Regions from separate parts of the Enterobacter sp. C3_dUdeg genome, predicted to be linked through region 1. Evidence: predicted binding sites of a transcription regulator. Region 1 holds the regulator's gene; the other holds the start of a gene.
What was found. Region 1 encodes Fur, which represses iron uptake genes when iron is present. Its sites were predicted from a motif close to ATAATAATGAGAACNACTATCAA; they were not measured.

Region 1 (15,808 bases):
GTTCGCTTCGCCTGGCGCAGGAGCTGGGTGCCGAAACCGCCACTCTTTCCGACCCTCAGGAAGATAAAGCCATCCTGCGCTACGCCCGTGAGCACAATCTCGGGAAAATCGTGATTGGCCGTCGCCAGCATCGCCGCTGGTTTAGCCGCGAATCGTTTGCCGACAAGCTGGCCCGCCGCGCACCGGATCTGGACCTGGTGATCGTGGCGCTGGATGATAAGCCCACGCCGTTACCCAGCCGCGCGCCGGACAGCCGTGCCTTCAGCGATAAATGGCGCATTCAGCTGCGCGGCTGTCTTGTCGCCGTCGTGCTCTGCGCCCTGATTACCGTGATTGCAAGCCAGTGGCTGATCGCATTTGATGCCGCCAACCTGGTGATGATCTACCTGCTTGGCGTGGTGGTGGTGGCGCTCTTTTACGGGCGCTGGCCGTCGGTGCTGGCGACGGTGATCAACGTCATCAGCTTCGATCTGTTCTTTATTGCCCCGCGCGGCACGCTCGCGGTGTCGGACGTGCAGTACATTCTTACCTTCGCGGTAATGCTCACCGTCGGGCTGGTGATCGGGAATCTGACGGCGGGCGTGCGCTACCAGGCGCGTATTGCCCGCTATCGCGAACAGCGCACGCGCCATCTCTATGAGATGTCGAAATCGCTGGCGGTGGGCCGCACGCCGCTGGATATCGTGCAGACCAGCGAGCAGTTCATTCGCTCGACGTTTCATGCCAGCAACCTGATTTTGCTCCCGGACGAACACGGCAAGCTGCGCCCGCTGACGTCGGCCTCAGGCATGACGCCCTGGGACGAAGCCATCGCGCGCTGGAGCTTTGATAAAGGGTTACCTGCGGGCGCAGGGACCGACACCCTGCCCGGCGTGCCCTACCAAATTCTGCCGCTGCGCAGCGCCGATAAAAATCAGGGGCTGGTGATTGTTGAGCCCTCCAACCTGCGCCAGCTGATGATCCCCGAACAGCAGCGGCTGCTGGAGACCTTTACGCTGCTGGTTGCCAGCGCGCTGGAGCGGCTGGCCCTCACCGCCAGCGAAGAGCAGGCCCGGCTGGCGAGCGAGCGTGAAAGCATTCGTAACTCGCTGCTGGCGGCGCTCTCTCACGATCTGCGAACCCCGCTCACCGTCCTGTTTGGTCAGTCAGAAATCCTGACGCTGGACCTGGCGGCCGAAGGCTCTAAACACGCCCTTCAGGCCAGCGAGATCCGCCAGCATGTGCTGAATACCACGCGTCTGGTGAATAACCTGCTCGATATGGCGCGTATCCAGTCAGGCGGTTTTAACCTCAAAAAAGAGTGGCTCACGCTTGAAGAGGTGGTGGGCAGCGCCCTGAAAATGCTCGAACCCGGTCTGGGCGGGCGACATATCGCGCTGAACATGCCCGAGCCCCTGACGTTAATTCATGTCGATGGTCCGCTGTTTGAGCGGGTCCTGATTAACCTGCTGGAAAATGCCGGCAAATATGCGGGCGCCAGCGCCCAAATTGGGGTGGATGCGACGGTGGACGACGGCACGCTTCGCCTTGACGTCTGGGATACCGGACCGGGCATTCCTGCCGGGCAGGAGTTGGCTATTTTCGAAAAATTCGCGCGCGGCAATAAGGAGTCGGCCATTCCGGGCGTCGGGCTGGGGCTGGCCATTTGCCAGGCGATCATTGACGTTCACGGCGGGTCCATCTCCGCAGAGAATCGTCCCGAAGGAGGCGCGCGGTTTTGTGTTACACTTCCTCTGGAAACCCCGCCAGAACTTAATGAATTACCAGAGGATTTGTGATCAACGTTCTGATTGTTGAAGATGAGATCGCCATTAGCCGTTTTCTGCGCGCTGCGCTGGAAGGGGACGGTCTGCGCGTTCATGATGCGGGCACGCTTCAACGGGGTTTAATTGAAGCCGCCACCCGCAAGCCGGACCTGGTGATCCTCGATCTTGGCCTGCCGGACGGCGACGGCATCGATTTTATCCGGGAAGTGCGTCAGTGGAGCCAGATGCCGATCCTCGTGCTCTCCGCGCGTACGGAAGAGACGGATAAAATCGCGGCGCTGGATGCCGGGGCGGATGACTATCTGATTAAACCTTTTGGTATCGGCGAGTTACAGGCTCGCCTTCGCGTGGCGCTGCGTCGCCACAGCGCAACCACGCCAGCTGACCCAACCTACACGTTTGGGGATATCCGGGTTGACCTGGCCGCGCGGCGTATTGTGCGCGGTGAAGAAGAAATCCATCTGACGCCAATAGAATTTCGCCTGCTCGCCGTTCTGCTCAACAACCACGGCAAGGTTCTCACCCAACGCCAGCTGTTAAGTCAGGTGTGGGGACCCAACGCTGTAGAACATAGTCATTATTTACGCATATATATGGGACATCTTCGTCAGAAACTCGAAGTTGACCCCGCTCGCCCTCGCCATTTATTAACTGAAACCGGTATCGGTTATCGGTTTATGCTTTGAATAACTATTCATTTTATTTTTAAATAAAAACGAAATCCCTCAGACAATATTTCACAAATAACCCATAAATTATTTTTACGGGCTATTTTTGCTCATTTAAAACATTAACAACACAACCTGTTAACGCATCATCAACAAATCAGAATTTTGATCTGCGATATTCATCTAAAACGAATATTTATTTCTGATTTGATCGGTTAACGGTGATCTACCTCACGGTTAATCGCCTTTCCCTGGATAAAATGACCATGCTTTCAATTACTGAAAGGAAAATGAAACATGGAAAACAACAATCGCTTAATGCCCCATATAAGGCGGACAACACATATCATGATGTTTGCCCACCGAAACTGCTTTGACTTTCATCTCTTTAATGCCCGGTAGTCCTTCGACTTCTGGCGCACTCGCTTACAGGTTATCCTGAAATACCTTATTTTACAGGCCATTGCCTGTGAACTCGTGCGCTCATTCATTTTAATTCAGACTCATCTGCACCGGGCGGACTGAATTTCAATCATCAAAAAAGCAATTCACTGATTTTAATCAGCGGCCACCCTTTGCTTTTTTTCCGGTAAATTATCGATTTCTTTCTTGCAAGAAATCGAGGGACGCTTATTACCTAAAATAAAGAGAGAAAGATGAAAAGTTTAAAAATCGCAGCCAGCCGTGCATGTCCGGATTGCTTTACTACCCAGCGTGAACTGGTAGATGTCCGCGCCTCTGATTATATTGATGTTGCCGCCATTGTTCTGGCGGTCACGGATATTGCCAGCGGTATCCTGGACGAAATAGAAGCCACCGGTTTTGGCATTCCTGTTTTTGTCGCGACGCACAAAGAAGAGTTCATCCCGGCAGACTATTTATCGCGCATTCATGGCGTATTTGAGTATTCAGACACCAGCAACGACTTTTATGGACGCCAGCTGGAAGCGGCCGCCCAGAAGTATGAAACCCAGCTGCGCCCGCCGTTTTTCCGCGCCCTTGTCGACTATGTGAAGCAGGGCAATAGCGCGTTTGACTGCCCGGGGCATCAGGGTGGTCAGTTCTTCCGCCGCCATCCAGCCGGTAATCAGTTTGTCGATTTCTTTGGTGAGACGCTTTTCCGCTCCGACCTGTGTAACGCCGACGTGGCGATGGGCGATCTGCTGATCCACGAAGGCGCACCGTGCATCGCCCAGCAGCATGCTGCAAAAGTCTTTAATGCTGATAAGACCTACTTCGTGCTGAATGGCACCTCGTCATCCAACAAAGTGGTGCTTAACGCCCTGCTCACCCCGGGCGACCTGGTACTATTCGACCGTAACAACCACAAATCCAACCATCACGGTGCCCTCCTCCAGGCTGGCGCAACGCCGGTCTATCTGGAAACCGCGCGCAACCCGTACGGCTTTATTGGCGGCATTGACGCCCACTGCTTTGAAGAAAGTTATCTGCGCGAGCTGGTGGCAGAGGTGGCGCCAGGCCGTGCACGCGATGCGCGTCCGTTCCGCCTGGCGGTGATCCAGCTGGGTACCTACGATGGCACCATCTATAACGCTCGTCAGGTGGTGGATAAGATTGGACACCTGTGTGATTACATCCTGTTTGACTCGGCCTGGGTGGGTTACGAGCAATTTATTCCGATGATGGCCGACTGCTCTCCGCTGCTGCTGGAGCTGAACGAAAACGATCCGGGGATCCTGGTCACCCAGTCCGTACATAAGCAGCAGGCCGGCTTCTCGCAGACCTCGCAAATTCATAAGAAAGACAGCCATATCAAAGGGCAACAGCGCTATGTCCCGCATAAGCGCCTGAATAATGCCTTTATGATGCACGCCTCCACCAGCCCGTTTTATCCGCTGTTCGCTGCGCTGGACATCAACGCCCGTATGCACGAAGGCCAGAGTGGCCGCAACATGTGGATGGATTGCGTGGTGAACGGTATCGAAGCGCGCAAGCTGATCCTGGAGAACTGCCGGTATCTGCGCCCCTTCGTGCCGGAAACGGTGGATGGCCTCCCGTGGGAAAGCTGGGACACGGCGAAAATTGCGACCGATCTGCGCTTCTTCCACTTCGTACCGGGTGAAAACTGGCACGCTTTTGAAGGCTACGCTGAGCATCAGTATTTTATCGACCCGTGCAAGCTCCTGCTGACCACGCCGGGTATTAACGCCCGCACCGGGGAGTATGACGACTTCGGCGTGCCCGCCACTATCCTCGCCAACTTCCTGCGTGAAAACGGCATCGTGCCGGAAAAATGCGATCTCAACTCGATCCTGTTCCTGCTCACGCCTGCGGAAGATATGGGCAAACTGCAGCAGCTGGTGGCGCAGCTGGTGCGCTTCGAAAAACTGCTCGAGAGCGATGTTCCGCTGAAAGACGTCCTGCCTTCTCTCTACAAACAACATCCGGAACGTTACGCGGATTACACCCTGCGCCAGATCTGCCAGGAAATGCATGACCTGTACGCCCGCCACAACGTGAAACAGCTGCAGAAAGAGATGTTCCGCAAGTCTCACTTCCCACGCGTGATGATGAACCCGCAGGACGCGAACTACGCCTATCTGCGCGGTGAAGTTGAACTGGTCTCCCTGCGCGACGCGGAAGGCCGCATCGCCGCCGAAGGCGCGCTCCCTTATCCGCCAGGGGTGCTGTGCGTTGTCCCAGGGGAAGTCTGGGGCGGTTCCGTGCTGCGCTACTTTGCCGCGCTGGAAGAAGGCATCAATCTGCTGCCGGGCTTCGCGCCGGAGCTGCAGGGTGTGTACGTCGAGGAGTGTGAGGGTCGCAAGCAGGTTCGCTGTAACGTCATCAAACAACCCGCCGCTCAGCCCGCGCTGCTGAAAGGAGAGAAATTATGAGTAAGTCCAATAAGATGGGCGTGGTGCAGCTGACCATCCTAACCATGGTGAACATGATGGGCTCCGGGATTATCATGCTGCCTACCAAACTGGCAGAGGTGGGCACCATCTCTATCATCTCCTGGCTGGTGACGGCAGTCGGTTCAATGGCGCTGGCGTGGGCGTTTGCCAAGTGCGGAATGTTCAGCCGTAAGTCAGGCGGCATGGGCGGCTATGCCGAATACGCTTTTGGCAAGTCGGGCAACTTTATGGCCAACTATACCTACGGGGTGTCGCTGCTGATCGCCAACGTGGCGATTGCCATCTCCGCCGTGGGTTACGGTACGGAGCTGTTTGGCGCGACGCTCAGCCCGGTGCAAATTGGGCTGGCGACCATCGGCGTGCTGTGGATCTGTACCGTGGCTAACTTTGGCGGCGCGCGCATCACCGGGCAGCTCTCCAGCATCACCGTCTGGGGCGTGATTATCCCGGTTGTCGGCCTGTGCATCATCGGCTGGTTCTGGTTCAGCCCGACACTCTACGCCAACTCCTGGAACCCGCACCATGTGCCATTCTTTACCGCGGTCGGCTCTTCAATCGCCATGACGCTCTGGGCCTTCCTGGGTCTGGAATCCGCCTGTGCGAACGCGGAAGTGGTAGAGAATCCGGAGAAGAACGTGCCGATTGCGGTCCTCGGCGGCACGCTGGGCGCGGCGGTGATCTATATCGTCTCGACTAACGTGATTGCCGGGATTGTGCCAAACATGGATCTGGCAAACTCTACGGCGCCGTTCGGTCTGGCCTTCGCGCAGATGTTCACGCTTGAGGTCGGGAAAGTGATCATGGGGCTGATGGTGATGTCCTGCTGCGGTTCACTCCTCGGCTGGCAGTTCACCATCGCACAGGTCTTTAAATCCTCGGCTGATGAAGGTTACTTCCCAAAAATCTTCTCCCGCGTGACCAAAGCGGATGCGCCGGTGCAGGGCATGCTGGCGATTGTTATCTTCCAGAGCGGATTGTCGCTGATGACCATTAGCCCGTCGCTGAACAGCCAGTTCAACGTGCTGGTCAACCTGGCGGTGGTGACGAACATCATTCCGTATATCCTGTCGATGGCAGCGCTGGTGATCATTCAGAAGGTGGCGAAGGTGGATCCACGCAAAGCGCGTGCGGCCAATATCGTGGCGCTGATTGGGGCAATCTACAGCTTTTATGCGCTCTACTCATCCGGCCAGGAAGCGATGCTCTACGGGGCAATGGTGACCTTTATGGGCTGGACGCTGTACGGTCTGGTGTCACCGCGGTTTGAATTGAAGAATAAGCATAGCTAAAAAAAGCCCGGTGGCGCTAGCGCTTACCGGGCCTACGAGGTCAAAGCAAAACGGCAACCCAGGGGTTGCCGTTTTTAGTGTTTTCTCCCTCTCCCTGTGGGAGAGGGCCGGGGCGAGGGCATCAGCCCGCACCCATACCGCACTTACGCGTTTTTCAGCACTTCGCTGACAATCTCTACCGCCTCTTTCTCAATCTGCTGACGGTGCTCAGCGCCGAGGAAGCTTTCGCAATAGATTTTGTACGCATCTTCCGTACCGGACGGACGCGCGGCGAACCAGCCGTTCTCAGTCATCACTTTCAGACCACCAATGGATGCGCCGTTGCCCGGTGCAGCCGTCAGACGCGCGGTGATCGGATCGCCCGCCAGGGTGCTTGCGCTGACCATCTCCGGAGAGAGTTTGGACAGGGCCGCTTTCTGAGCTGACGTCGCGCTAGCCTGAATACGGTTATAGCTTGGTGCACCAAAGCGTGCCGCCAGGTCGTTGTAGTGTTCCTGCGGGTTCTTACCGGTGACCGCGGTGATCTCCGCCGCCAGCAGGCACATGATGATGCCGTCTTTATCGGTTGACCATGGCGTGCCGTCGAAACGCAGGAAAGATGCGCCCGCGCTCTCTTCACCGCCGAAGCCGAAGCTGCCGTCGTGCAGACCGTCAACGAACCATTTGAAGCCGACCGGCACTTCCACCAGCTTGCGGCCCAGCGCCTCGACCACGCGGTCAATCATCGCAGAGGAAACCAGCGTTTTACCGACGGCCACCTCTTTGCCCCACTGCGGGCGGTGCTGGAACAGATAGTTAATTGCAACAGCCAGATAGTGGTTCGGGTTCATCAGCCCGGCAGGGGTGACGATACCGTGACGGTCATAATCCGGGTCGTTAGCAAACGCCAGATCGAATTTATCACGCAGCGCCAGCAGGCCCGCCATCGCGCACTCGGATGAGCAGTCCATACGGATCGCGCCGTCTTTGTCCAGGTGCATAAAGCGGAAGGTCTGATCGACGTGATCGTTCACGATGGTCAGATCCAGCTTGTAGTGCTCGGCGATACGTTTCCAGTATTCGATACCGGAGCCGCCCAGCGGATCCACGCCCAGCTTCAGGCCGGCTTTCTGGATGGCCGCCATATCGACGATATCCGCCAGCCCTTCCACGAACGGCTGAACCAGATCCTGCTCTTTCACATGACCGGACGCCATGGCCGCATCCAGAGAAATACGCTTCACGCCTTTAAGATCGTCAGCCAGCAGCGCGTTCGCACGATCTTCCACCACTTTGGTGACGTTAGTGTCGGCCGGGCCACCGTTAGGCGGGTTGTATTTGATACCACCGTCTTCCGGCGGGTTGTGGGATGGCGTAATAACGATACCGTCCGCCAGAGCGCCACCTTTTTTGTTGTGCACCAGGATGGCATTAGAGACCGCAGGCGTTGGGGTGAAGCCATTGTTCTCCTGAACAATCACATCGACGCCGTTTGCCGCCAGCACTTCCACAACAGAGATGAACGCCGGTTCAGACAGGGCATGGGTATCTTTCCCCACGTAGCACGGACCGGTAACGCCGTTTTTAGCGCGCTCTTCCGCAATGGCCTGAGCAATGGCCAGAATGTGCGGTTCGTTAAAGCTGTGGCGCGCCGCGCTGCCGCGGTGACCAGATGTACCAAACTTCACTGCGTGTTCTGCGTTGCCCACGACCGGTTTCAGCACGTAATACTGCGCGGTCAGCTGAGCGACGTTAATCAAATCGCTTTGTTGTGCAGGTTGGCCTGCACGGCTGTGATTTGCCATTACCGGGTCCTTCTGATGCAAGGGTTAAATTGTACCGCAAACCTTTTCAATCAATTCCGCCGGGAACTGCATGGACTGCATGATGTGTTCAATCATGCTGCACTTGCGGCCCGTATTGGTATTGGTGATCACCCAGTACGGGGTGCCAGGAACATGTTTGGGTTTGGTTTGATTGCCATTTTGCAGCAGCGTCTGCTCGTCGCCCGCGAAATAGACGCGAGTACGGCCGTGAAGCGACTCGGTCGCTTCAGCAAACGCTTTGTTATCCAGTGAGTAAAGTGTAGACAGCACCAGCATAAAGCGGTTAACCGCCTTTTTCTGCTCCGCGTATTCATCGGAGAGCAGCAGCTCGCGCATCGCGCGCACTTTATCTTTTGCCGGCGTCACGACAGGTTTTGCTTGTGCAACAACGCTCGGCTGAGACACGACATCTTTGGTGACTGGGGTAGCAGGCTGTGAAGCGGCGGAAATTTTAAGCATGCGCCGTAAAATGTCGGACGCGCTCTCCCCGATATGCCGCGTCTGGCTGGCAATATACTGATAGAGTTCGTCATCAACTTCGATTGTTTTCATCTTAATCCAGTGCGATATCTTATCTGAATACAAGTCATTGGGATTATAAGGTCAAATCCCAACAGCGGATAGCGTCAAACCAGGTTGGCCGCAAAAGTCAGATTAAACTGGAACCTTGCAGCCGGGCGGCAGAATGGTCAACATGATACCCTAACCTGACATACGTAAAAAAAGAACTTTGCCATGAAATTGAATACCCGAGCGCAAACTGCACAATCGCCGAACAATAATTCTCCCATCGTACTGGTTCACGGGCTTTTTGGCAGCCTGGATAACCTGGGCGTGCTGGCGCGCGATCTGGTTACCGACCACGATATTTTACAGGTCGATATGCGCAATCATGGTCTTTCCGGGCGTTCCGACGAGATGACCTACGCGGCGATGGCGCAGGATCTGCTGGATACGCTGGATGCCCACGACCTGCAAAAGGTGACCCTCATCGGGCATTCAATGGGTGGCAAAGCGGTGATGGCCCTGACGGCACTGGCCCCGGACCGTATTAGCGGCCTGGTGGTGATTGACGTCGCGCCCGTGGATTATGACGTCCGCCGTCACGACGAGATTTTTGCCGCCATCAATGCGGTCACAGAAGCGGGTGTCGCTACGCGCCAACAGGCGGCTGCCGTCATGCGTGAGCATCTTGATGAAGAAGGCGTCGTGCAGTTCCTGCTGAAGTCATTTGTTGACGGCCAATGGCGTTTTAACGTGCCGGTGCTCTGGGAGCAATACAATAACATCGTGGGCTGGGAAACCGTCCCCGCCTGGCCACACCCTACTCTCTTTATTCGCGGCGGAAACTCACCTTACGTTACCGACGCGTACCGCGACACGCTGCTGGCCCAATTCCCGCAGGCTCGCGCCCACGTGATTGCCGGTGCCGGGCACTGGGTGCATGCGGAAAAACCGGATGCTGTGCTGCGCGCCATTCGCCGCTATCTTGCTGATACTGCAAATTGATTAAAAAGAAAGCGACTGGAAGGCTGCGGGCTTCCAGTCGTTGGCGTGCCGTTTTTGGTGATGTATGATGGCGCGCTTATCGCCCGGGCATTAGCAGGGCGGCGTGTTTCCCCCGAAGTCTCAGAATCATGGCCAAAGAACAAACGGACCGTACGACACTAGATCTGTTCGCGAATGAGCGTCGCCCGGGACGACCCAAGACGAATCCGCTTTCGCGCGATGAACAGCTGCGTATCAATAAACGCAACCAGCTTAAACGCGATAAAAATCGTGGGCTTAAGCGTGTCGAACTGAAGCTTAACGCCGACGCCGTCGATGCGCTGAACGAGCTGGCTGACGCGCGAAATATCAGCCGCAGCGAGCTCATTGAAGAGATGTTGCTCGTCCAGCTTGAGACGTTACGCAGCCAGGCATAAGTCTGAAAATCCCCTTTATCGCCCTTTTCATGTAGCACAGAGTGCAGTCCTGCGCGATAGCTGTTTCCGCAGGGTTGCCAGTTCTGCTATTATTGCCCTTATCCGTGGCCAAATTGCGCCACCATACTATTAAGTTTCAAGAGGTTATTTTACTCATGGCAATCATCGGCATTTTCTTTGGCAGTGATACCGGCAATACCGAAAATATCGCAAAAAACATTCAAAAACAGCTCGGTAAAGACGTTGCTGATGTGCATGACATCGCCAAGAGCAGCAAAGAAGATCTGGAAGGCTATGACATTCTGCTGCTGGGTATCCCAACCTGGTACTACGGTGAAGCCCAGTGCGACTGGGATGATTTCTTCCCGACGCTGGAAGAAGTGGACTTCAACGGTAAGCTGGTCGCCCTGTTTGGCTGTGGCGATCAGGAAGACTACGCCGAATACTTCTGTGACGCGCTGGGCACCATCCGCGATATCATTGAGCCGAACGGCGCGGTTATCGTAGGCCACTGGCCGACCGCCGGTTACCACTTCGAAGCGTCTAAAGGCCTGGCCGATGACGATCATTTCGTAGGCCTGGCCATCGACGAAGACCGTCAGCCAGAACTGACCGCAGAGCGCGTTGAGAAGTGGGTGAAGCAGATCCGTGAAGAACTGCACCTGGATGATATTCTGAACGCCTGATTTTATCGCGGCGCAACTGCGGTTGCGCCCATGCTCCAGGTCAAACCGATTAAATTAATCGCTACAATCTTTTAACTTTTTCGCCCAGACCTGTACAATGTCTCCCTGATAAAACGTGGTTTTCCATTGAGCAAGTTTGTTGGTGATACCACGTTTTTATAAGCATATTTTGCCTGAGACTTGCAGTTTTCATTTAGCCATGGCAGTTCTATAATGAGACGCATTATCCCGGGTGCATTTTCTGTCACTTCCTACAGAAGTGAATCGTTTAGCAACAGGACAGATTCCGCATGACTGACAACAATACCGCATTAAAGAAGGCTGGCCTGAAAGTTACGCTTCCTCGGTTAAAAATCCTTGAAGTGCTTCAGGGTCCAGACAATCACCATGTCAGTGCGGAAGACCTTTATAAACGTCTTATCGACATGGGTGAAGAGATTGGGCTGGCTACCGTCTATCGCGTGCTGAACCAGTTTGATGACGCAGGCATTGTTACCCGTCATAATTTCGAAGGCGGTAAATCTGTTTTCGAACTGACCCAGCAGCAGCACCACGATCACCTGATCTGCCTCGATTGTGGCAAGGTCATTGAATTCAGCGATGATTCCATCGAAGCGCGCCAGCGTGAAATCGCGGCGCGTCATGGCATCCGCCTGACGAACCACAGCCTGTACCTTTACGGTCACTGCGCTGAGGGCGATTGCCGCGAAGACGATCACGCGCACGACGCGAAATAATAAGATTCATACTCTGAGCCAGCCGCAAGGTTGGCTTTTTTTTTGCCTGGAAAAAGCCCGGTGGCACTGTGCTTACCGGGCCTACGGGCTATGACACCTTTGTAGGCCCGGTAAGCGCAGCGCCACCGGGCGTAAAGCACTTATTTATTGTTATTGCGTATCTCGTTCCAGATCTTATCGCAACGCTTCGCCACTTCCTGATCGTTACCGGTTTTACGCGCCTGGATGCAGGCCTGATAATCCATCACGCGGACGTTTTCCTGCGTCGCGAACTGCTCATGCGCTTTCTCTTTCTTCAGCACGTTCAGCACGCTCTGACAGGCTTGAATTTTCTCCGGCGATCCTTCCGCAGTATTTATGCAGGCGCTATACGCCTCCTTCAGACGGGAGTCCTCTTTCGGCGCCTGATTCTGAGCACACGCCACCAGCCCTGATGCCAGCAACGCGACGATTACAATTTTTTTCATCATGTGCAGTCTCCATGCCGGCGGGACTCAGCCCGCCGGTGCGTTCATCAGAAGATGGTGAATGGGGCAATAACCATGAATTTCACGTCACGCTCATCCTGGAAGATGTTGCCGTAACCGCCCGCATAGCTCGGGATATCGGAGTGGTTGTCATACTGGGTGAAGTGCAGTTTGAACATCGTGCCTTTCGCACGGCCATCCTGCAGGGTGTAGATAGCATCTAAGCTGTAGGAAGACTCTTTCAGGCGATAGTTGGGATCGTAGTATGCGTCCGGCGTGGCCATATCGGCAGGTTTTGCGTCCCAGGCGTAAGCGTAAGAAGCGCCCACCGCCCAGCCAGGCAGGTTCCAGTTTTTCAGGTCATACATTGCGCCGAAGAAGACCGCTTTCTCGCCGTCGGCGTTGAAGTCTGAGCGGTTATCCCACCAGATATCAAGACGACCGTTGGAGGAGGCGTAGGTCGGGGTCATACGCTGCAGGAAGTAGCCCTGCAGCCCTTCCGCCTTCACCCATGTGCCTTCCAGACGCAAATCAACCTGACCGACCTTGTAGCCGAAGGTTAACGCCTGCAGCCACGCGGTGCCGTCATAAATGTCGTTGACGCCACCGTTGCTGACTTTGTCGCGCGTACCGTAGAACTGGTAGCTGGTGCTCAGCGGGCTACCCGCGACATCGAATTTATAGCTGGCCTTAGCAAAGTACTGATCGACATAGCCCTGTGCCTGACCAAATGCCGCTTCTAGCACCAGATCGTTTTTGAAGTCGTACTTCGCGCCCAGCGAGTGCAGGTAATCGACTTTGGTTTTTTTATCGTTCTGGTAGAACTTGTCCATTTCGATGTGCCACGGTGCTTTGTACTCGTTGGTCCACATATAGGAGAAGCTCAACGCACCCGCATCACCGTAGTCAAAGTTCGCCCCGGCTTCGGCACCCTGATAGGTACCCGGCATAAAGCTCCAGTGCGGTGCTAACAGAGTCTGGCCAGTTGGCTGAATATAACCACCGCGCGCCCAAACCGGACCGTATTTAAATTTTGCAGCGGCTTTGTAAAGGCTGATACCGCTCTTATCCCCGGACCAGTCTTCTTTATAGGCTTTGTTGCTGGAGGAGAAGGCAATTTCGTTCGGGTGGGCGCTGTCGCCGTTTTCCGCCATTTCAATCGCGGTAAACGCAGCAATATCCAGACCGAACATATCCGCGGCATAGCCTGACTGGAAGTCCAGGTTGGCGTTCCAGGTGGAGTGAGAAAGGTTGGTTTTGTATTTGTCTTCGGTGACGTCTTTACGGTCACGTTCACGCTGCCAGTAATAAATACCGCCCGTGAGGGTAGAATCATCGATGAAGCCCACCGCTTTCGCCTCTGGTGTCACCACCAGACCCGACATTGCTGTCACACCGGCAATAGCCAGCGCCAGCGCACTACGTTTGCCACTGAACGTACGCATAGATTATTCCTCTTTGACGAATTAAAACGCCTGAAGCGGCGTAAATAAAAAAGACCAAATGGTCAGGGGTAGCTTTAAATACCCTCGAATTAACTACCGTCTTTAGGTTATTTTTCGCGTCGCGAATTATCAATGCTTTTTAGCGGACAAAAGTCAGGACTATGACGAAGTGCACATAATTGGTAGCGCTTTGTAACATTTGTGAGGAGGCGAGGAATGGCGGGGAATTATCAGGTATTTCAGTAGCTAGACGTGAGAATCCTTTCCTTTTTTATAACCTTTTTAACTTCCGCAATGATACAAACTTTTTTTTGAAAAATAAGTAGCACCTCATTGACCTGATATTTTTATCACGCCTTTTTAGGCCCTGGCTTAATACCCTGATCGTAAAATAAAAAAACGCCGCATAGTGCGGCGTTTGTCTCTCATTGACCAGAGCAGCAATATTATTCGCCGATCTTCGTCCAGGTATCACGCAGGCCTACGGTACGGTTGAATACCGGTTTTTCCGCCGTGCTGTAACGGCTGTCCAGGCAGAAGTAACCTTCACGTTCGAACTGGAACGCTTTGCCCGCTTCAGCGGCTTTCAGAGAAGGCTCCGCATAACCCTGCTTGATCACCAGAGATTCCGGGTTGATGGTCGCCAGGAAGTCTTCCGCTGCACCTGGGTTAGGCACGCTAAAGAGACGATCGTACAGACGGATTTCTACCGGCAGCGCGTGGGAAGCGCTCACCCAGTGAATCACGCCTTTCACCTTGCGGCCATCCGCCGGATCTTTGCTCAGCGTTTCAGCGTCATATGAACAGAAGATGGTGGTGATATTCCCTTCCGCATCTTTCTCTACGCGCTCGGCTTTGATGACGTAGGCATTACGCAGACGCACTTCTTTACCCAGCACCAGACGCTTGTACTGCTTGTTGGCTTCTTCGCGGAAGTCAGCGCGGTCAATCCAGATGTCACCGCTGAACGGCACGTCACGGCTACCCATTTCCGGTTTGTTCGGATGGTTAGGCATGGAGACCAGCTCGCTTTCACCCTGCGGATAGTTTTCGATAACCAGTTTAACCGGGTCGATAACGGCCATCGCGCGCGGGGCGTTTTCGTTGAGATCTTCGCGAATGCAGGATTCAAGGGAGGCCATCTCGATGGTGTTGTCCTGCTTGGTCACGCCGATGCGTTTGCAGAACTCACGAATAGAGGCGGCAGTGTAACCACGACGGCGCAGACCAGAGATGGTTGGCATACGTGGGTCATCCCAGCCTTCAACGTGCTTGTCGGTCACCAGCAGGTTCAGCTTACGCTTGGACATCACGGTGTATTCCAGATTCAGACGAGAGAACTCGTACTGGCGCGGATGTACAGGAATGGTGATGTTGTCCAGAACCCAGTCGTACAGACGACGGTTGTCCTGGAACTCCAGCGTACACAGGGAGTGCGTAATGCCTTCCAGCGCATCGCTAATGCAGTGGGTAAAGTCGTACATCGGGTAGATGCACCACTTGTTGCCGGTCTGATGGTGTTCCGCAAACTTAATGCGGTACAGCACCGGATCGCGCATCACGATGAACGGAGACGCCATGTCGATTTTGGCACGCAGGCACGCTTTGCCTTCTTCGAAGCCACCGGCACGCATTTTTTCAAACAGCGCAAGGTTCTCTTCCACGCTGCGATCGCGGAACGGGCTGTTTTTGCCCGGGGCGGTCAGCGTACCGCGATATTCACGGATTTCATCAGCAGACAGTTCGTCAACATACGCCAGACCCTTGTTGATCAGTTCAACCGCGTAGGCGTACAGCTGATCGAAATAGTCAGAGGAGTAGCAGATATCGCCAGACCAGTTGAAGCCCAGCCATTGCACGTCATTCTTGATGGACTCAACGTATTCGATGTCTTCTTTTACTGGATTGGTGTCATCGAAACGCAGGTTGCACTGTCCCTGGTAGTCTTGCGCAATGCCAAAGTTCAGGCAGATGGACTTCGCATGCCCGATATGCAGGTAGCCGTTCGGCTCCGGCGGGAAACGGGTATGAACTGTGGTGTGCTTACCACTGGCCAGATCTTCATCGATGATCTGACGAATAAAGTTACTCGGGCGGGCTTCTGCCTCACTCATCGTGGATTCCTCAAAGCGTAAACAACGTAT
Region 2 (15,808 bases), on a different contig from region 1:
TTCTGCATGAGACCAGAGCTCCAATTATTTTATAAACGAAAATGATTACTCCTCAAACCCATTACGATTGATGGGAGAGTGTAACCGTTCTTACGTAGCTCCCCAATTGGGAGCATTGTTGAGTAACAAAATGAGCTACTCTGGTTCTGATTGAACCCGCCGTCAATTACGACAAGCCCGCGCATTATACGTAAATCTGGACAAGACGCAAGTGCCGTTTAGAAATTAAGCGCCAGAGGCGCAGTATGCGTAAGGGCGCGCAACTTTTTACGCAATGTATCCCTTCTCAAGGCTTTGTCTCGAGCCCCTACGCAAGTGTCGTTTTTATAGATTGCCGCCCAGGCCGATTATAGCGAGGATGCGCTCAAACCCCTTTGAGGCCTTTTCCATGTTAACCACCCTCCCCTTTTTGCTGGTCTATTTTTCGCTGACTGCCTTTCTCGTCCGTGCAGATATTCGCTACGGACTGCTTCCGGATAAGTTTCTCTGCCCGCTGCTCTGGGCGGGCCTGCTCTTTCAGCTCTGCGTCCAACCTGATTTTCTGCCAAGTGCAGTGGTGGGAGCGATGGCTGGATATGTCGGCTTTGCCGTTATTTACTGGGGATATCGGTTTATCTGCCGGCGTGAAGGGATGGGATACGGCGATGTAAAATACCTGGCGGCGCTTGGTGCGTGGCATGGCTGGTGCATGCTGCCTACGCTGGCGTTACTCGCTGCGCTTATGGCGCTACTTAGCATTCTTGTGTTTTCGTTACTCACCGGCGATAAGGGAGCATTAAAAAACCCACTGCCTTTTGGGCCATTTCTGGCAGCAGCGGGTTTATGCGTAGGCTGGAAGACGGTGGTTACTCTTCCACTTTAATCTGCGACTGAAGGTAGTTCTGCAGACCGATTTTAGCAATCAGATCCAGCTCCGTTTCCAGCCAGTCAATATGGCCTTCTTCATCGGCCAGGATCTGGATCATCATATCGCGACTGACGTAGTCATGTACGCTGTCAGCATAGGCAATGGCTTCACGGAGATCTTTGGCACCTTCAAGTTCCAGCCTGAGGTCGGAACGCAGCATCTCTTCGACATCTTCTCCGATGCCCAGCTTTCCGAGGTCCTGCAGGTTTGGAATGCCTTCAAGGAATAAAATACGCTCGATATATTTATCGGCGTGCTTCATTTCATCGATCGATTCATGGTACTCAACGTCGTTCAGACGCTTAAGCCCCCAGTTTTTGAACATTCTCGCGTGAAGAAAGTACTGGTTAATTGCGACAAGCTCATTTCCCAATAATTTATTGAGATAACTTATGATTTTAACATCACCTTTCATTATATAGTCCCTCCGCTTCCACTCATTGAAGCGTAGATCGGGCTACAGGGATGTCAAAAAAAAGATGGGCGCTTACGCGATCTCTTTGTATTCCGGGATCTGCATCAATTCGTCCTGCATGATCTCTCGCGCAGCACGTACACATTTACCGCATTGATTTCCCACCGGAACAAATTTGCGTAGCTGCTGAAATGACTGAGGCTGAAACTGGCGAACGGCCTGACGTATTTTTTTGTCGCTTACACCATTACATAAACAAACGTACATAGAGACTCCCGTTCAAATTATGCGCAAAGTGTAAGTGAGAATGGTTATGATTACAATAGCACAAACGCCACAATACGGGGCGGGAGCAGGCAAAAAATGCGTAATTTTGTGACAGTAACTGAGCGGCAGAAAACAAAAAAGGACGCCGAAGCGTCCTTTTTTTATTCGGGGATAATTAATTAGCCCAGAACTTTAGCAACAACGCCCGCGCCAACGGTACGGCCGCCTTCACGGATTGCGAAACGCAGACCGTCGTCCATCGCGATTGGGTGGATCAGAGTCACAACCATCTTGATGTTGTCGCCTGGCATTACCATCTCAACGCCTTCTGGCAGTTCGATGGTACCGGTCACGTCAGTTGTACGGAAGTAGAACTGTGGACGGTAGCCTTTGAAGAACGGAGTATGACGGCCGCCTTCGTCTTTAGACAGGATGTACACTTCAGATTCGAACTTGGTGTGTGGCTTGATTGAGCCTGGCTTCGCCAGAACCTGACCACGTTCGATTTCTTCACGTTTGATACCACGCAGCAGAACACCAACGTTCTCACCAGCACGGCCTTCGTCCAGCAGTTTGCGGAACATTTCAACGCCAGTACAGGTAGACTTCGCAGTCTCTTTGATACCAACGATTTCAACTTCTTCACCAACTTTGATGATACCGCGCTCTACACGACCGGTAACAACGGTACCACGACCGGAGATGGAGAATACGTCTTCGATTGGCAGCAGGAATGGCTTGTCAATCGCACGCTCTGGTTCTGGGATGTAAGAATCCAGGAAGCCAGCCAGTTCGATGATTTTAGCTTCCCACTCAGCTTCGCCTTCCAGCGCTTTCAGAGCAGAACCACGAACGATTGGAGTGTCGTCGCCCGGGAAATCGTACTGAGACAGCAGTTCACGAACTTCCATCTCTACCAGTTCCAGCAGCTCTTCGTCATCAACCATGTCGCATTTGTTCAGGAACACGATGATGAAAGGAACGCCTACCTGACGACCCAGCAGGATGTGCTCACGAGTCTGAGGCATTGGGCCGTCAGTCGCAGCAACAACCAGGATCGCGCCGTCCATCTGCGCAGCACCGGTGATCATGTTTTTAACATAGTCGGCGTGGCCTGGGCAGTCTACGTGTGCGTAGTGGCGAGTCGGGGTGTCATATTCAACGTGGGAAGTGTTGATGGTGATACCACGTGCTTTTTCTTCTGGTGCGTTATCGATCTGGTCGAATGCACGAGCAGAACCACCGTAGGTTTTAGCCAGAACGGTAGTGATTGCAGCAGTCAGGGTAGTTTTACCATGGTCAACGTGGCCGATAGTACCAACGTTGACGTGCGGTTTTGTACGTTCAAATTTTTCTTTAGACACGGCTATATTCCTTACTATAGTGCTCTCCCCTGTGGAGAGAGCACGGGACTTAGGTTTTAATCCTGTGGATTACTTACCACGGGCTTCAATAACGGCCTGAGCAACGTTGTTAGGCGCATCATCATACTTCAGGAATTCCATGGTGTATGATGCACGACCTTTGGTCAGAGAACGCAGCTGAGTTGCATATCCGAACATTTCAGACAGCGGAACTTCAGCGTGGATCTTAACGCCAGTTACTTCGGATTCCTGACCACGCAGCATACCGCGACGACGGCTCAAGTCACCGATAACGTCACCGGTGTTCTCTTCAGGAGTTTCTACTTCAACCTTCATGATTGGCTCAAGCAGAACTGGTTTTGCTTTCTTAAAGCCTTCTTTAAAGGCAATAGACGCAGCCAGTTTAAACGCCAGTTCAGAGGAGTCAACGTCGTGGTAAGAACCGAAGTGCAGACGAACACCCATGTCAACAACCGGATAGCCAGCCAGAGGGCCCGCTTTCAGCTGTTCCTGGATGCCTTTATCAACGGCTGGGATGTATTCGCCAGGAATTACACCACCTTTGATGTCGTTGATGAACTCGTAACCTTTCGGGTTAGAGCCCGGCTCCAGTGGGTACATGTCGATCACAACGTGACCGTACTGACCGCGACCACCAGACTGCTTAGCGTGTTTACCTTCAACATCGGTAACTTTCGCGCGAATCGCTTCGCGGTAAGCAACCTGAGGTTTACCCACGTTCGCTTCAACGTTGAATTCACGCTTCATACGGTCAACGATGATGTCCAGGTGCAGTTCACCCATACCAGCGATGATGGTCTGGTTAGATTCTTCATCAGTCCATACGCGGAATGATGGGTCTTCTTTCGCCAGACGGCCCAGAGCCAGACCCATTTTTTCCTGGTCAGCTTTGGTTTTTGGTTCAACTGCGATGGAGATTACCGGCTCAGGGAATTCCATACGCTCCAGAATGATCGGGTGATCCGGGTCACACAGGGTGTCACCAGTGGTCACGTCTTTCAGACCGATAGCTGCAGCGATGTCGCCCGCACGAACTTCTTTGATCTCTTCACGTTTGTTAGCGTGCATCTGTACGATACGGCCAAAACGTTCACGCGCCGCTTTCACGGAGTTCAGGATGGTGTCACCGGAGTTAACCACACCAGAGTAAACGCGGAAGAAGGTCAGGTTACCCACGAATGGGTCGGTAGCAATTTTGAACGCCAGTGCAGAGAATGGCTCTTCGTCGCTTGCGTGACGCTCAGCCGGAGTATCTTTACCGTCGTCCAGGATGCCGTTGATCGCAGGAACGTCAACTGGGGATGGCAGGTAGTCAACTACCGCATCCAGCATCGCCTGAACACCTTTGTTCTTGAACGCAGAACCACAGGTTACCAGGATGATTTCGTTGTTCAGAACGCGCTGACGCAGAGCTTTTTTGATCTCTTCTTCAGTCAGTTCTTCACCACCCAGGTATTTCTCCATCAGCTCTTCAGAAGCTTCAGCAGCGGATTCGATCAGGTTCTGGTGCCATTCGTCAGCCAGGTCCTGCATTGCAGCTGGGATATCTTCGTATTCGAAGGTAACGCCCTGGTCTGCATCGTTCCAGTTGATGGCTTTCATTTTCACCAGGTCGATAACGCCGGTGAAGCCTTCTTCAGCACCAATTGCCAGCTGCAGCGGAACAGGGTTCGCGCCCAGACGGGTTTTGATCTGGCCAACAACTTTCAGGAAGTTAGCACCCATACGGTCCATTTTGTTAACGAACGCGATGCGTGGAACTTTATATTTGTTCGCCTGACGCCATACGGTTTCAGACTGTGGCTGAACACCACCAACTGCGCAATAAACCATTACCGCGCCGTCAAGAACACGCATGGAACGTTCTACTTCGATGGTGAAGTCAACGTGCCCTGGGGTGTCGATGATGTTTACGCGATGCGGTTCGTACTGCTTAGCCATACCTGACCAGAATGCAGTAGTCGCTGCGGAGGTGATAGTGATACCACGCTCCTGCTCCTGTTCCATCCAGTCCATGGTGGCTGCGCCGTCATGAACTTCACCGATTTTATGGTTTACACCGGTGTAGAACAGAATACGTTCGGTAGTAGTGGTTTTACCGGCGTCGATGTGCGCACTGATACCGATGTTACGGTAGCGTGCGATGGGTGTTGTACGAGCCATTTGATTCCTCGTTTATATCTTTAGGCGTTCAGTTAAGTTACCCAGAGCGGGCGGCTTCTCTGAAGCGCCCGCCTGGTGACTAATACTCCGAAGGGATTACCAACGGTAGTGTGCGAACGCCTTGTTGGCTTCTGCCATACGGTGAACGTCTTCACGTTTCTTAACTGCAGTACCTTTGTTGTCTGCAGCATCAGAAAGTTCGTTCGCCAGACGCAGAGCCATGGATTTATCACCGCGTTTACGAGCAGCTTCAACGATCCAACGCATTGCCAGAGCATTACGACGAACCGGACGAACTTCAACTGGAACCTGATAAGTAGAACCACCAACGCGGCGGGACTTAACTTCTACGGTTGGGCGAACGTTGTCGAGAGCGACTTCGAAAGCTTCCAGTTCATTTTTACCAGAACGCTGAGCCAGGGTCTCAAGCGCGCTGTATACGATTGCTTCTGCAGTAGATTTTTTACCATCTACCATCAGGATATTTACAAATTTTGCCAGCAGTTCTGATCCGAATTTCGGATCTGGAAGAATTTTACGCTGACCAATGACGCGACGACGTGGCATGGGAATACTCCGTTGTTAATTCAGGATTGTCCAAAACTCAAAGAGTTTAGTTTGACATTAAGATAAATCAGTTTGGCCTTACTTAACGGAGAACCATTAAGCCTTAGGACGCTTCACGCCGTACTTGGAGCGAGCCTGCTTACGGTCTTTAACACCTGAGCAGTCGAGCGCACCACGAACGGTGTGGTAACGAACACCCGGAAGGTCTTTAACACGACCGCCACGGATCAGGATCACGGAGTGTTCCTGCAGGTTGTGACCTTCACCACCGATGTAGGAAGTCACTTCGAAACCGTTAGTCAAACGCACACGGCATACTTTACGCAGTGCGGAGTTTGGTTTTTTAGGAGTGGTGGTATATACACGAGTACATACGCCACGTTTCTGCGGGCAGGCTTCCAGCGCAGGCACGTTGCTCTTTGCAACTTTGCGTGCGCGTGGTTTGCGTACCAGCTGGTTAACTGTTGCCATTAAATAGCTCCTGGTTTTAGCTTTTGCTTCGTAAACACGTAATAAAACGACCTCATACAATATGAGGACGCGAAATTTTAGGGCTACGTCGAAAAGGTGTCAAGAAATATACAGCGATCTCAAATCACCAGTTCATTTGACTGGCGTGCGTCACAGTAAGATTGACGAAATCAGTATAGCCAACCACGTCAATTTTGGCTGAAATTTGACCAGAAAGACCCCGCGCATCCAGATCGTCCTTCAGCGCAGAGACTGTTATGGGGGCATTCGTGAGAATTTCAACGAAACGACTGCCGTCCAGTGCGGCAAGCACACCATCCTGAATCAGCAGCAGGTCATCACCTTCGCGCAGCATGCTCAGTAACGCATCGATATCACATTGCCACGGTGAATGGCTCAGAGTATGGAGCATGTCAGCCTCAGAAAGTCAGAACGGTGTCGTAGTGGGAAAGGTGTTCGCGCAGTGCAGCAGAAGACAGGACTGTCACATCCAGCACGAAAGGCGTTGCCTCGTTTAAACCGCGCGCGGCCAGGGAGTCGGCACAGACATAGAAGGTTTCGATATCGTAAAGCGGTAACACTTTGAACGTCGTGATGTAATCACGCGCCAGAATGGCCTGAGGCTGCTGCCCCGCCAGAAGCTGAAATACGCCGTCGCCCAAAAAGAAGACACCGATATCTTCGGTCAATGCTGAGGTCGCGAGCAGCGCATCCAGCCCTTCTCTGCCGGACGCATTGCCGTGCGGTGCGGAGGAAAAAACAAACGCGACACGCTTCATCAGAATTGCACCACTCTGTCGCAGGTTAATGCCGCCTGTGCCAGTGCACCCAGGCCACTCAACGAAAAGCCGGGCTGCAGGTTAGAACCCGATAAACCAAGACGTGCGGCTTCGGTTGCATCGGTCACCCCGCGGCGCAGTGCCGCCGCCACGCAGATGTGCAGTTCTACGCCCTGCTTTTCGTTTAATGCCTGCCAGGCGCGCACCAGATCGAATTCGTCGCTCGCCGGTGACGTAAACTGATTCGCGTTATACACCCCTTCCCGATAGAAGAAAACGCTCGCCAGCTCATGTCCGGCCGCCAGTAGCGCATGCGCAAACTGCAGCGCGCTGCTGGCCTGCTGAGTGCCGTACGCCGGGCCTGTCACCATTAACGCAAAACGCATTACTTGTCTTGTCCCTGGAAATCGCCGCTTTTGAACTGGCGAATATAGAGGTAGACCGTGTGCTTGGAGATGTTCAGACGATCGGCCACCTGATTAATGGCGTCTTTAATATCAAAAATCCCTTTTTCGTAGAGATTGAGCACGATCTGGCGATTCTTGGCGTTGTTCGAGACGTTGCGATCGGCATTCACCTCTTCAATCGTAAACTCAAGCGTCTGCGTCACCAGATCTTCAACGGAGGAGGCAAAGTTAACAGAAGAGCCAACGTCCGGCGTTTCTGGTGGAATAAAGGTGCTCATGATTTGCGAGAATGGCACATCAAGGTTCATGTTGATGCACAGCAGCCCAATAACACGATGCTCGCGGTTTCGAATCGCGATGGTTTCTGATTTCATCAGCACGCCGCTTTTGGCGCGGGTGAAATAGCATTTGGAGACGCTGCTGTCCGCGCCGGTCATGTCATGCAGCATACGCAATGCAAGGTCGGTAATTGGCGAACCAATTTTACGGCCAGTATGTTCACCATTCGCAATGCGGATGGCGGAACACTTCAGATCTTGCAGGGAGTGCAATACGATTTCGCAGTGGGAGCCAATGAGCATCGCTAACCCGTCCACTACCGCTTCGTAGGATTTCAGAATATCGAAGTCGGTCTGATCGAAAGGACGTTGATCCAGCAAATCAAGTTCACTGGTTTCGTTGGTTAAAAGCGACCTGGACATGAAAAAAACACTCCTTTTCAGGAGCCTGTCGTTAGGTTTTCAGGGCAGGCTCATTATCTACACGGACAACTAAATTAATACAGCGTGCGTAGCGCTTTCCAGTGTTAATTATATCTGCCCCACAATAAAAAAACCGCCGCCTGAAAGGCGGCGGTTTTTTTTCAACATTACTTCTTAGCAGCAGCGGCTTTATCGTCAGCCGGTGCGTCTGCTTTCGCATCCGCTTTCGGTGCCGGTTTGATATCCAGCAGCTCTACGTCAAAGACCAGCGTAGAGTTAGCAGGGATACCCGGAACGCCGGTTTTGCCATAGGCCAGATCCGGTGGGATAACCATCTTGATCTTGCCGCCTTTCTTGATGTTTTTCAGGCCTTCAGTCCAGCCAGGGATCACACCATCCAGACGGAAGGAGAGCGGCTCACCGCGGGTGTAAGAGTTATCGAACTCTTTACCGTCGATCAGCGTACCTTTGTAGTTCACAACAACGGTGTCGCTGTCTTTAGGCGCATCGCCGGTGCCTTCTTTCTCAACTTTGTACACCAGGCCGGTAGAAGAGGTTTTCACACCTTTCTCTTTGGCAAAGGTATCGCGGTAGGCTTTGCCTTTCGCTTCGTTGTCTTTAGCGTCCGCGTCCATCTTGGTCTGAGCGGCACCCTTCACGCGCGCTTCGAACGCCTGCAGAGTCTGTTCAATTTCCTGGTCAGACAGCTTGCTCTTATCTGCAAATGCGTCCTGAACGCCCGCGATCAGCTGAGCTTTATCCAGTTTGATGCCCAGTTTCTCTTGTTCTTTCAGAGAGTTTTCCATGTAGCGACCCAGAGATGCGCCCAGTGCGTAGGCGGATTTCTGGTCGTCATTTTTGAACGCCGCTTTGCTGTCTGCAGTGGCAGCAGGCTTCGCAGCAGTATCAGCAGCGAATGACAGCGGCGCGTTCAGCGCAACAGCCATCGTCGTCGCCAGCAGCGTTACTTTAAACAGTGATTTCATCCATATCTCCAGGGCCTGGGGACTCTCACCCCAGCGTTAAACGTAAATGAGTTACGTACTATAAAACGTTGCGGAAGAAATCTACAGACAGACACTTCCAATTCTCGCCACTTTTCAGACTATTTTTGTTTAAATAAGTTTCCTGCCAAAGGGATGCAGACTGTACTTAAGGATAAACTCAGTTAAACTGCGCCGCCGCAGGGCCATTATGGCGAATCTGAAATAAACGAGGTGAATGATGAAGGATACAGCAATAGAAGCGAGAATGGCTGAGCTGGAAAGCCGCCTGGCTTTTCAGGACATCACCATCGAAGAGCTAAACCAGACCGTGACCGCACATGAGCTCGAAATGGCAAAACTGCGGGATCATATGCGCCTGCTGACGGAAAAGCTGAAGGCTACACAGCCGTCAAACATTGCCTCTCAGTCAGAAGAGACGCCACCTCCTCATTATTGAGGCGTAAAAAAAGCGGGATTATCCCGCTTTTTTTGTGCCCGGTGGCGCGAAGCTTACCGGGCCAACATACCAAATACCCTATGGATTTCGAGTCGCAGGAAGGCGGCAAGCTTGAAAATCCCCGGGAGCATAGATAACTATGTGACCGGGGTTTGAAAGCGCAGCCAACGCACCTGCGGCTTGAAAGACGACGGGTATTAGTGGCAACCGCAGCCGCCGTTACCGCAACCACCTTTACCGTGGTCGTGACCATGGTCGTGATCGTGGCCGTGACCACCGCAGCAGCCGTCGTGGCCGTGATCGTGGTCATGGTCGTGACCATGCGCACCGTGAACGTGGCCATGAGCCAGCTCTTCTTCGGTCGCTTCACGGATCGCAACAACTTCTACGTTGAACTTCAGGTTCTGGCCAGCCAGCATGTGGTTACCGTCAACCACGACGTGGTCATCTTCCACTTCGGTGATTTCAACAGGAACCGGGCCCTGGTCAGTTTCAGCCAGGAAGCGCATGCCAACCTGCAGTTCGTCAACGCCCATGAACACGTCTTTAGGAACGCGCTGAACCAGGTTGTCGTCATACTGACCGTAAGCGTCGTTCGCGCCTACAGCAACGTCAAATTTGTCGCCAACTTCATGACCTTCCAGCGCGTTTTCCAGGCCGGAAATCAGGGAACCGTGACCATGCAGGTAGTCAAGCGGCGCACTCACCGGAGACTCATCAACCAACACACCGTCTTCTGTACGTACCTGATAGGCCAGGCTGACCACCAGGTCTTTTGCTACTTTCATGATATCTCCTGAGCGTGGGAAAATTGCTGGCGCAGATTGTAGCGGAAATCTGCACCCGTGTACCCTTTAGCTTAAAAAAACTCAGGGCATATCGCTAGTCCGGATGAAAAATCCCGATAACTTGCTCTTCTTTGCGAACGTGATCGCGGGCCTCTTTATCGGCCTCACGCATCTGGTGACCGCACTTAACACACTCAACAACATCAACATTATTTTCCCGCCACATCGCCAGGGTATCTTGCGCCTGACAGGTCGGGCATTTTGCACCCGCGATAAAGCGTTTACGTACAGCCATCTTTCGTTACCCTTTATTCAAATTCATCCCAGCCATCAAGCTGGCGTCGTTCCTGTTGCATCTCTCGCTGGAAGATCTCCTCCAGCTCGCGACGCGCTTCCCGCACGCGGGAGATCTGCGCCGTATCGGTATGTACCGGCATCAGCTCGCGCAGCATCCGCATATCCAGCCGGCGGAAGTGCATCTGGGCGCGCTGCGCCTGATGCGGATGCATGCCGAGCGAGATCAGCGCCTTACGACCCAGCTCCAGCGCACTGGAGAACGTCTCACGGGAGAAGTGTTTCACACCCGCCTGCAACAATTCGTGAGCTTCAACACGTCCCCGCGCACGCGCCAGAATATGCAGATGCGGGAAATGCTGCTGGCACAGATCCACCAGCTTCATTGTGTCTTCCGGATCGTTACAGGTAATTACGATGGACTCTGCCGCTTCCGCCCCCGCCGAGCGCAGCAGCTCAAGCTGGGTCGCGTCGCCGTAGTAAACCTTATAGCCATATTTACGCATCAGGTTGACCGCGCTGATATCACGCTCCAGTACCGTAATGCGCATTTTGTTCGCCATCAGCAAACGCCCGATAACCTGTCCGAAACGGCCAAAACCCACCACAATCACCTGCGGCTTATCGTCTTCTACCCACGGGGCTTCGTCTTCATCGTCCGTCGGGTTCAGGCGGCGCGACAGCAGTTTATCCACCAGCTTCATCAGCAGCGGCGTGGTCATCATAGACAGCGTGACCGTCACCAGCAAAAGCGCCATCTGATCGTCTTTAAACAGCTTCTGGGAGGATGCGGTCGAGAAAAGCACAAACGCGAACTCGCCTCCCTGGCTTAACACGCTGGCAAACTGCATGCGTTCCGAACTGCGCAGCCCGTAGATACGCGCTATGACGTACAGTACCAGCATCTTCACCGCCACCAGAATGGCGACGCTCACTATCACCCACAGCAGATGGGTATAGAGCACACCGAGGTTAAGCGCCATCCCCACAGAAATAAAGAACAGGCCTAACAGCAGCCCTTTGAAGGGATCGATGGCAATTTCCAGCTCGTGCCGATACTCGCTCTCCGCCAGCAGCACCCCGGCGATAAAGGTCCCGAGCGCCATCGACAGCCCCAGCGCGTCCATAAACAACGCCGATCCCAGCACCAGCAGCAGCGTCGCGGCGGTAAACACCTCGCGAACGCCCGACGCGGCAATAAAGCGGAACACGGGACGTAACAGGAAACGACCGCCAATCAGCATGCCCGCGAAGGCCAGCACCTTCATGGCGATTTTAGCCCAGTCGAAGTGATCGTCCCCGGACCCCGCCAGCAGCGGCACCAGCGCCAGCGCCGGGATCACCGCCAAATCCTGGAACAGCAGCACCGAAAAGCCCAGCTGACCGGCTTCGTTACGGTTCATCCCTTTGTCGCGCATCAGCTGTAGCGCCATCGCCGTCGACGACATCGCAAGGCCTATCCCTCCAATCACCGCCGCCTGCCATGAAAAGTGGGTCAGCATTAACAGGCCGCCCAGGATCGCGGCGCTGAATAACACCTGCGCGGCGCCCACGCCAAAGATAGAGCGTCGGAGCTGCCACAATTTCGAAGGATTCAGCTCCAGGCCGATGATGAACATCAGGAACACCACGCCCAGCTCGGAGAAATGGAGGATCTCATCGACATCGCTGATGAATCCCAGCCCCCAGGGACCAATCGCGATCCCCGCCAGCAGATACCCCAGCACCGCACCGATACCAATACGGGCTGCAAGCGGCACCGCGACGACGGCCGCAAATAAAAACAGCACCCCGGCGAGGAGTAAATTCGATCCTTCCATTAACGACCTCCTGCCGGAATAGGTGACGCCAGCCATTCACCGTAGGCTCTGGCGTGGCTTGCCAGCTCTTTCGGATCCTGACGCCGCGCCCAGTAGACAATAATCGGGCTCATCCAGTGCATACGGCACATCGCCGCCGTCAGCTCGAATGGCCTGAGGATATCGCTCATCGGATAGCGGTTCAGCCCGTCGTGGCGGTAAGCGCTTTCGGGTTCACCGGTCGTAATCACACTACGCCAGTACTTTCCCGCCAGCTGGTTGCCCCCCACCCCGCTGGAGAAGCCCCGGCTCAGCACGCGGTCCAGCCACTCTTTCAGCAGCGCCGGACAGCTGTAGGTATAAAGCGGATGCTGGAACACAATCACGTCATGCTGACGCAGCAGCTCCTGCTCGTAAGGGATATCAATAAAGAAATCAGGATAGTGCGCGTAGAGATCGTGCACCGTTACGTTACTAAGCTGTGTGGCCGGCTTAAGCAGCACCCGGTTTGCCACCGAGTCCTGAGATTCCGGATGGGCATACAGCAGCAGCACTTTTGCTGTCTGAGACATCATTCCCCTCCCGGTCTTGTTTCTGTTTTTGTGTATCGTCGCTGTTTTGGGCTACCATGGCGGCCCGGTGCGGAAAATGGCCCACACCTTACATTATCATAATGACAAATTAACATAGTCGGAACATACGGCGCTTCTATGATTGTTTTCTCCTCGTTACAAATTCGTCGCGGCGTGCGCGTCCTGCTGGATAACGCCACTGCTACCATCAACCCGGGCCAAAAAGTGGGTCTGGTCGGCAAAAACGGCTGCGGTAAATCCACCCTGCTGGCGCTGCTGAAAAACGAGATTAGCGCGGATGGCGGTAACTTTACCTTCCCGGGAAACTGGCAGCTCGCCTGGGTAAACCAGGAGACGCCTGCGCTGAGCGAACCGGCACTCGACTATGTTATCGACGGCGACCGTGAATACCGTAAGCTCGAAGCGGAACTTCATTCTGCTAACGAGCGCAACGACGGTCACGCCATCGCCACCGTTCATGGCAAGCTGGACGCCATCGACGCGTGGACCATTCGCTCCCGCGCCTCCAGCCTGCTGCACGGCCTGGGCTTCAGCAACGAACAGCTGGAACGCCCGGTCAGCGACTTCTCCGGCGGCTGGCGTATGCGCCTCAACCTGGCGCAGGCGCTGATCTGCCGCTCTGACCTGCTGTTGCTCGACGAACCGACCAACCACCTCGATCTCGATGCGGTTATTTGGCTGGAGAAGTGGCTCAAGAGCTATCAGGGCACTCTGATTCTGATCTCCCACGACCGCGACTTCCTTGACCCGGTGGTGGATAAAATTATTCATATCGAACAGCAAACGATGTTCGAGTACACCGGCAACTACAGCTCCTTCGAGCGCCAGCGCGCGACGCGTCTCGCCCAGCAGCAGTCCATGTATGAAAGCCAGCAGCAGCGCGTGGCGCACCTGCAGAGCTTTGTGGATCGCTTTAAGGCCAAAGCCTCAAAAGCCAAGCAGGCCCAGAGCCGCATCAAGATGCTGGAACGCATGGAGATGATTGCCCCGGCGCACGTGGATAACCCGTTCCACTTCAGCTTCCGCGAGCCGGAAAGCCTGCCGAACCCGCTGCTGAAGATGGAGAAGGTCAGCGCGGGCTATGCCGACCGCATTATTCTCGACTCCATCAAGCTCAACCTGGTGCCGGGTTCCCGCATTGGCCTGCTGGGGCGTAACGGCGCCGGTAAATCGACGCTGATCAAACTGCTGGCGGGCGAGCTTAACCCGGTCAGCGGCGAAATCGGCCTGGCGAAGGGCATCAAACTGGGTTACTTCGCCCAGCATCAGCTGGAATTTTTACGCGCGGATGAATCGCCGATTCAGCACCTCGCGCGTCTTGCGCCGCAGGAGATGGAGCAGAAGCTGCGCGACTATCTCGGCGGCTTCGGCTTCCAGGGCGATAAGGTGACTGAAAACACCGAGCGTTTCTCCGGCGGCGAAAAGGCCCGTCTGGTGCTGGCGCTGATCGTCTGGCAGCGTCCGAACCTGCTGCTGCTCGATGAACCGACCAACCACCTGGATCTCGACATGCGTCAGGCGCTGACCGAAGCGCTGATTGAGTTCGAAGGCGCGCTGGTGGTGGTTTCGCACGACCGTCACCTGATCCGCTCCACCACGGACGATCTCTATTTAGTGCACGGCGGCAAAGTCGAACCGTTCGACGGCGATCTGGAAGACTATCAGCAGTGGCTGACGGACGTGCAGAAGCAGGAAAACCAGCCGGAAGAGTCAGCGAAAGACAACGCCAACAGCGCGCAGGCGCGTAAAGATCAGAAGCGCCGTGAAGCGGAGCTGCGCACCCAGACGCAGCCCCTGCGTAAAGAGATTACCCGTCTCGAAAAAGAGATGGAAAAACTCAACGCCACGCTGGCTATCGTTGAAGAGAAGCTCGGCGATAGCGGCCTGTATGACCAGAGCCGCAAGGCTGAGCTGACCGACTGCCTGCAAACCCAGGCGAAGACCAAATCCAGTCTCGAAGAGTGCGAGATGGCGTGGCTCGACGCGCAGGAACAGCTGGAAGCGATGCTGCAGGCTGACTGACTTATTTACCCCGTTTGAAGAGCAGAATCCGTACCGGGTTCGGAAATCCAGCTTAAACGGGGTACAATTCGGAAAGTATCGTAAATTTCCGACAAGAATCAGCATCGCGCTTATGACCCAAATCATTCCATCAGACTTCGACATTGCGGCCGAAGACAGCACTGAGTTCGTGCCTATGCGCGGCGTGGCCAATCCGCATTTGCAGACCATGCTGCCGCGACTGATCCGCCGCAAGGTTCAGTTCACCCCGCACTGGCAACGGCTTGACCTGCCAGACGGTGACTTTCTGGATCTCGCCTGGAGCGAAGCGCCTGAACAGGCTCGCCATAAGCCGCGTCTGGTGGTTTTCCACGGTCTGGAAGGCAGCCTGCACAGCCCGTATGCGCATGGGCTAATTGAGGCGGCAAAAGCGCGCGGCTGGCTCGGCGTGGTGATGCATTTTCGCGGCTGCAGCGGTGAACCGAATCGTCAGAAACGCATTTATCACTCGGGTGAAACCGAAGACGGAACGTGTTTTTTACACTGGCTGCGGGAAAATTATGGCACCGTGCCAACGGCCGCCGTGGGCTACTCGCTGGGCGGCAATATGCTGGCCTGTCTGCTGGCCAAAGAGGGTGAAAGCGTACCGCTGGATGCCGCCGTCATTGTCTCCGCGCCGTTTATGCTTGAGCAGTGTAGCTACCACATGGATAAAGGCTTTTCCCGCGTCTATCAGCGCTACCTGCTCAACCTGCTGAAGGCCAACGCGGCGCGTAAGCTGAAGGCCTACCCGGATACCCTGCCGGTAAGCCTGCGCCAGCTGAAAAA

Region 2: a site for Fur is predicted at 1,624-1,646, ahead of bfd (bacterioferritin-associated ferredoxin). Genes of this name have one in related genera too.

What each region holds. Positions count from the first base shown of each region.
Region 1 covers NZ_BAAKFX010000002.1:33,610-49,417, forward strand. Annotated here, with positions in the region: gene kdpD (two-component system sensor histidine kinase KdpD) at 1-1,778, shown strand, start outside; gene kdpE (two-component system response regulator KdpE) at 1,775-2,452, shown strand; gene speFL (leader peptide SpeFL) at 2,732-2,836, shown strand; gene speF (ornithine decarboxylase SpeF) at 3,091-5,289, shown strand; gene potE (putrescine-ornithine antiporter) at 5,286-6,599, shown strand; gene pgm (phosphoglucomutase (alpha-D-glucose-1,6-bisphosphate-dependent)) at 6,743-8,383, opposite strand; gene seqA (replication initiation negative regulator SeqA) at 8,408-8,956, opposite strand; gene ybfF (esterase) at 9,140-9,913, shown strand; gene ybfE (LexA regulated protein) at 10,042-10,329, shown strand; gene fldA (flavodoxin FldA) at 10,485-11,015, shown strand; gene fur (ferric iron uptake transcriptional regulator) at 11,306-11,752, shown strand; gene chiQ (ChiQ/YbfN family lipoprotein) at 11,893-12,219, opposite strand; gene chiP (chitoporin ChiP) at 12,267-13,664, opposite strand; gene glnS (glutamine--tRNA ligase) at 14,111-15,778, opposite strand.
Region 2 covers NZ_BAAKFX010000005.1:24,522-40,329, forward strand. Annotated here, with positions in the region: gene rpsJ (30S ribosomal protein S10) at 1-8, opposite strand, end outside; gene AC27FC_RS13925 (prepilin peptidase) at 389-862, shown strand; gene bfr (bacterioferritin) at 846-1,322, opposite strand; gene bfd (bacterioferritin-associated ferredoxin) at 1,395-1,589, opposite strand; gene tuf (elongation factor Tu) at 1,769-2,953, opposite strand; gene fusA (elongation factor G) at 3,023-5,137, opposite strand; gene rpsG (30S ribosomal protein S7) at 5,234-5,704, opposite strand; gene rpsL (30S ribosomal protein S12) at 5,801-6,175, opposite strand; gene tusB (sulfurtransferase complex subunit TusB) at 6,300-6,587, opposite strand; gene tusC (sulfurtransferase complex subunit TusC) at 6,595-6,954, opposite strand; gene tusD (sulfurtransferase complex subunit TusD) at 6,954-7,340, opposite strand; gene AC27FC_RS13975 (helix-turn-helix transcriptional regulator) at 7,340-8,062, opposite strand; gene fkpA (FKBP-type peptidyl-prolyl cis-trans isomerase) at 8,230-9,048, opposite strand; gene AC27FC_RS13985 (protein SlyX) at 9,287-9,505, shown strand; gene slyD (peptidylprolyl isomerase) at 9,703-10,293, opposite strand; gene AC27FC_RS13995 (YheV family putative zinc ribbon protein) at 10,388-10,588, opposite strand; gene kefB (glutathione-regulated potassium-efflux system protein KefB) at 10,602-12,407, opposite strand; gene kefG (glutathione-regulated potassium-efflux system ancillary protein KefG) at 12,407-12,958, opposite strand; gene AC27FC_RS14010 (ABC transporter ATP-binding protein) at 13,097-15,001, shown strand; gene AC27FC_RS14015 (hydrolase) at 15,114-15,808, shown strand, end outside.